One region of the Chryseobacterium gotjawalense genome, then DNA from elsewhere that is predicted to be linked to it. Evidence: riboswitches for the same ligand, from Rfam matches in the RefSeq annotation. Region 1 holds a riboswitch; the other holds the start of a gene.
What was found. Region 1 has a riboswitch for S-adenosylmethionine ahead of QGN23_RS07935 (alpha/beta fold hydrolase). Riboswitches for the same ligand answer to the same signal wherever they lie in the genome.

Region 1 (3,192 bases):
TTTGATTTTGACTCGTGTAAAAATTCATAACATTTTTGCATTTCAAAAGCAGGAAAAAACAAATCGGAATCGACAGCGATGAGATGAATATTGGCTGTAATTTCCTTTAGTTTTTTTTCATCTGTATTAATGGTCATCAGCAGATGATTCATTAACCGATAAGCATTTAGACTAAATCTTTCGTTTAATTTTTCACCGTGGAAATTGAGCCAATCGTGGGATTTAAGAATCTGCTTTTCTGCATGCATTTCATTTTTAAATCTTTCATTTAAAGATGCCGGCGTCCGGTAACACAACATGGCGTGGATTCTGGCTTTTTGCAAAGGTCGATCAGGCTGATTCAATAAAAATTGCTGAACCAAACACTGCGCATGCAACCAGTCGGCGGTTTTATAATCACACGCAACCGGAATGAAATTTTCGGCCAAGTTGGGTTTTAATGCTAACATTTCCCAACCGATCGCACCGCCTAAGGATCCTCCAATTAAAGTATGAAGTCTGGAAATATTTAAAAATGATAAACCTTTAAGGAAAATAGCGGCAATATCTTTTGGTGTAAAATTCTGCTCATTTTCAACTAAATTTCCGTCGAATCCATTTCCTGGAATATTAAAACAGATGACAGAATAAATATTCGTATCAATAATTTTATCCACTCCGATTAAAGAATTCCACCAACCATTTTCACCGGCAACATTAGAATTTCCGGTTAAAGCATGGTTGACTAAAACGATTGGGGCAGAATATAAATCTTTACCAAATAATTGATACGACAAATCGACATCAAGGATTTTTCCTGATACTAACTGGTGGTTTTTGAGTTTGAGATGTTGTAGCGAAGTTTTCAATTTTTCTTAAAATTAAAATTGAAAATGCTACCTGAGAAAGGTAAAATAGGATTCTGTTATCTCTTCCCAAATCGGGATAGAATGTAGCACCTTCTCCGTTTCCGAAGGGTTGCCAAGGTTTCATCGAGTCTAATCTCTCCACCTTTCTTAATAACATTTTCAAATATGTAAATGAACTTATTTCAGTGCAAAGGAAAGCATTAAAATATAACCTCACAAATTTTAGGAATCTATTTTATTCCTTAATTTCGCACCAGAAATTATTTTAGAAAGATGACGGAGAAAGAAAGAATGCTCGATGAGAACTGGAAAACGTGGGGACCTTACGTAAGTAACAGACAATGGGGGACGGTTCGGGAAGATTACAGCAATGATGGAAATGCCTGGGGATATACAACTTACAACCAGGCCATCAGCAGAGCTTATCGCTGGAGTGAAGACGGGATCGCAGGAATCTGTGACTCGAAGCAGCGCTTATGTTTTGCTTTTTCATTTTGGAACCGCAAAGACAAAATGATCAAAGAACGTTTCTTTGGATTGAGTAATCATGAAGGAAATCATGGCGAGGATTTAAAAGAACTCTACTATTATCTTGACAATACACCGACCCATTCCTATATGAAAATGGTGTATAAATATCCAATCAGGGAATTCCCTTACGACCATTTAATTGCAGAAAACGGAAGAAGATCTAAGCATGATCCGGAATTTGAGTTGATCGATACCGGAATATTTAATGACAATAATTACTTTGATTTATTCATTGAATATGCTAAAATAAATCATGATGATTATCTGATCCGTGTCACTGCAGTAAACCGGAGCGGTAACAAAGCACCGCTTGTTATTTTGCCAACCATCTGGTTTAGAAACAATTGGAACTGGGATTACGGCGATTATGAACCTCAGCTAAAATCTTCGGCGACTGGCGACATTGAGATTCATCATGAATCTTTACCCGTAATAAAACTATATTCCCGGGACCAAAATACAGAAGCCCTTTTTTGCAATAACGAAAGTAATCCGGCTAAAATTCATGGTGCGAGCAGTGAACCAAAATACTACAAAGACGGCATCAATAATTTTTTGATCCATAATGACAGAAATTCAGTAAATCCTGACCAAGCGGGAACTAAAGCCTGTTTCGTAATCGATACAGAAATTGAAGCCGGAGAAAGCAAAACATTCGATTTCCGATTGAGTCCGCATGATATGAAAAATGCTTTCTTTGACTTCGACGACGTTTTTAGTTTAAGAAAAAAAGAAGCCGACGAATATTACGAAGTAATCCAAAAAGAGATTACCGATGAAGAAGAAAAACTGATTCAAAGACAGGCATTTGCAGGATTATTATGGAACAAGCAATTCTACCATTATAATGTTTCTAAATGGCTGAAAGGAAATCCAAAACAGAATGCCCCACGAAATTTCAACCATCATGTGAGAAATAAAGAATGGGAACACATGCAGAATAAGGATATCATTTCGATGCCCGACAAATGGGAATATCCGTGGTTTGCGACGTGGGATTTGGCATTTCACTGCGTCCCGTTTGCCATTCTGGATTCAGGTTTTGCGAAACAACAGTTAAGGCTACTCACGAAAGAATGGTATATTCACCCGAACGGACAATTGCCGGCTTACGAGTGGGATTTCAGCGACGTCAATCCGCCTGTTCATGCGTGGTCGACTTTCCGGGTTTTTAAAATTGACCAGATGATTAACGGAAAACCCGATGTTCCTTTTCTGGAAAGTGTTTTTCAAAAATTATTATTGAATTTTACCTGGTGGGTCAACCGAAAAGACAAAAAAGGAAACAATGTCTTTGGCGGCGGCTTTTTAGGCTTGGATAATATCGGTGCTTTTGACCGGAATATGGAATTCAAAAATGGCGACCATTTAGAGCAGGCCGACGGAACAAGCTGGATGGCGATGTTTGCCTTGAATATGATGCGCATCGCTATGGAATTGGCACAGTACAATCCGATTTATGAAGATATGGCCATTAAATTCTTTGAGCATTATTTATATATCGCCGAAGCCATGGAAAATATCGGCGAAACGAAAAACGGTTTATGGAATGACGAAGACGGTTTTTTCTATGATCTTTTACAGTTAAACAATGGCGATTCTATTTCATTAAAGCTGAGAAGTATCGTTGGGTTAATTCCTTTGTTTGCCGTAGAAATTGTAGAACACAGCATGTTGCTAAAACTTCCGAATTTCCTGGATAGAATGCAGTGGATTCTTAAAAACAAACCGCATTTGGCAGATTTGGTTTCGCATTGGGAAATGGAAGGAAAAGATGGTAAACACATGATGAGTATTCTGCGGAAAACAAGAC
Region 2 (3,192 bases), 210 kb from region 1:
TTCGGAGAAAAAGATTATCAGCAATTGGCTATTATCGAAAAACTGGTAGAGCAATTGCATCTTCCTGTGAAAATCCACGGTGTGCCAATTTACCGTGAAGAAAACGGTCTCGCCATGAGTTCGCGAAATGAAAGACTGAACCCTATTCAAAGAGATGCAGCCAAAGTCATTCATGATACTCTGCTAAAAGTAAATGACTGGTTCCGGATCATTACTGTTGCTGAAATAAATAAACGCGTGAAAGATATTTTCGATGACCAGCGCGGAATGACTCTGGAATATTTTGAAATCGCTGATGAAAAAACTTTAAAACAAACCGATTTCTTTTACAAAGACAAAAAATACCGCGCCTTTATCGTCGTAAATGTTGGTACAGTCCGACTAATTGATAATTTGCATTTGGATTAAATTCTTTCAAAAACCTAAATAAAGCATTTGTTTTTATTGGCGGTCATTATAAAAAACTCCGAATATTTGGAAAAAGACAAACTGTAGATACTTTTCAACAAATCCCTTGAACCTTAATCTTCAGGGGATTTTTTGTATGTTTACCTTTTTATTAAAGAACCTATTATTAAAAACGAAAACATGAAAACACTTCTCTATTTCGCACTCTTACTTCCCATCAATTTCCTGGCGCAGGAACAAACCACGTCCGAAAAATTCTGGACACAATTAGCAGCACATTGTGGAAAAGCGTATGAAGGGGAAATAATTTCTGGAGGTGCTGAAGGCGATGGATTTACCGGAAAAAAACTGGTAATGCACGTTCGGTCATGCGAAAAAAAAGAGATTAAAATTTCATTTTTCGTAGGTGACGATAAATCCCGAACATGGGTTTTGCATATGAATCCCGACAAAATTTTAAGTTTAAAACACGATCACCGCAATCCCGACGGGACACCGGAAAAAGTAACGCAATATGGTGGCACAAGTTCAAATGTCGGTCTGGAGAATCTTCAAATGTTTCCTGCTGATGCACACACCACCGCAATGTTACCAAAAGCGGCTACTAACGTTTGGTGGTTTACTGTTGATGGTGAAAGCTTCACTTATAACCTTCGCAGAGTCGGAAGCGACCGTTTGTTCACCGTACGATTTGATTTGACTAAAACGATTGAAGCACCAGGTGCGCCTTGGGGAACGAAAAATTAAAATCAATCGCAAAATCATAGATTCAGAATAAAAAACATCCATTTTGAAACCACAAAACGGATGTTTTTTCATTGCCAAATATTTTAATTATTCAACCCTGAAAGAAACCTTACAAACGCATCCGTAAGTTGAAATTTCGCCATCTTTCACATGGCATTTCATGTCTTTTACATAAACGCTGTCGATGTTTTTTATCGTTCTGGAAACTTCTTTTACGGCATTTCTCACAGCGTCATCAAAACTAATTTCTGAAGTAGCAATTACTTCAAGTACTTTTACAATCATAATAGGTGTTTTTAAGTTACCCTAAATTTAATCTAAACATTGCAAACGAAAGAAGATTTAACAAACTTTAATACAATGGGTTAAGAATAAATTTAAGTCTAATAATTAGGTACTTAGATAAAAATCCCTGATAAACGGAGAAGAATTAATCTGAATCAATCATTCTGAAATCCGCGAGTACCAACTCAACAATTTGAATTTAAACGATAAAATAACAACACCGATTTCTTTAGAAAAAGCGAAATCATAAAAAAATAGCATTTCTATTTAAATCGACTTACAAATCAATAGCTTAAAAAAATACACGTAAAATATAACTGACATTTTTTGGAGATTCAAAATATTTATATAGATTTGCACTCTAATCGTTCTTTAAAAAATCGCAACTTATTCAGAAAAGTGGAGGGAATTGACCCTTTGAAACTTTGGCAACCTGTTTAGAAATAAATAAGGTGCAAAATTCAACTCGCCAGCGCGGGAAAGATAAGTCAGATATTAAAATTTAGAAAATATAAATTCTATATATTAAGCTCTTTTGATTTGTCGAAAGAGCTTTTTTATGCTCTTTCGACAAGTATTTTCAAAGGATAAGTTGCAAAATTTAAAACAAATAAATTAAAATATGAGCAATTTAAAATTTGAAACTTTACAGGTTCACGCCGGTCAAACCGTAGATCCAACCACCAACTCACGAGCTGTTCCGCTCTACCAAACCGCCTGTTATACCTTTGATGATGCAGAACATGCAGCCAATCTTTTTGGGTTAAAAGAATTCGGGAATATCTACACCCGTTTGATGAATCCAACCACCGATGTTTTCGAAAAAAGAATGGCAGCTTTGCATGGCGGTATTGCCGCTTTGGCAACAAGTTCCGGTCATGCCGCACAGTTTTTAGCTTTGACAAATATCCTTCAAAACGGCGACAATTTCGTGAGTTCTCCCTATTTGTACGGCGGAAGTTATAACCAGTTCAAAGTCTCTTTTAAAAAATTAGGAATAGAAACGCGCTTTGCAGATAATAATCATCCGGAAAGTTTCGACCGGTTGATTAACGAAAGTACGAAAGCTATTTACTTGGAAACCATCGGAAATCCAAGTTTAAATATCCCCGATTTTGAGGCGATTGCCGAAGTTGCCAAAAAACACGGTATTCCATTAATTGTCGATAATACTTTTGGAGCCGGCGGTTACCTTTTCCAACCCCTGAAACATGGTGCCAATATCGTAGTAGAATCGGCTACCAAATGGATCGGCGGCCACGGAACTTCTATTGGTGGAATCATTATTGATGGAGGAAATTTCGATTGGGGCAACGGAAAATTCCTGCAATTATCCGAACCTTGTGAAAGTTATCACGGTTTGGTATTTTCAGATGTTTTTGGGGTAGATTCTCAGTTTGGAAATATCGCATTCGTCATTAAAGCCAGGGTTGAAGGTATGCGTGATTTCGGTCCTACGATTTCCCCGTTCAATTCTTTCCTTTTGTTGCAAGGGTTAGAAACATTGTCGCTTCGCTTAGAAAGAACGGTGAGTAATGCGCAAACAATCGCTGAATATTTGGAAGATCATCCTAAAGTAGAAAAGGTACTTTATCCGGGATTACCGAGTTTTCCGGATCATGAAAACGCCAAAAAATATTTAAAAAGAGGTTTTGGCGGCGTGTTGAGTTTTGATATTAAGGGTGGAAAAGAGTCCGCTGTGAAATTCATTAATCATCTTTCCTTAATCAGTCATGTTGCCAATGTTGGGGA

Region 2: linked by a shared signal. The riboswitch ahead of QGN23_RS07080 (O-acetylhomoserine aminocarboxypropyltransferase/cysteine synthase family protein) and the one ahead of QGN23_RS07935 (alpha/beta fold hydrolase) in region 1 are both predicted to bind S-adenosylmethionine.

Annotation. Positions count from the first base shown of each region.
Region 1 is NZ_CP124855.1:1,742,379-1,745,570, forward strand. Features, by position in the region: gene QGN23_RS07935 (alpha/beta fold hydrolase) at 1-848, opposite strand, end outside; SAM riboswitch class I at 902-1,005, opposite strand; gene QGN23_RS07940 (MGH1-like glycoside hydrolase domain-containing protein) at 1,122-3,192, shown strand, end outside.
Region 2 is NZ_CP124855.1:1,531,589-1,534,780, forward strand. Features, by position in the region: gene panC (pantoate--beta-alanine ligase) at 1-408, shown strand, start outside; gene QGN23_RS07070 (hypothetical protein) at 589-1,155, shown strand; gene QGN23_RS07075 (dodecin family protein) at 1,243-1,440, opposite strand; SAM riboswitch class I at 1,825-1,930, shown strand; gene QGN23_RS07080 (O-acetylhomoserine aminocarboxypropyltransferase/cysteine synthase family protein) at 2,063-3,192, shown strand, end outside.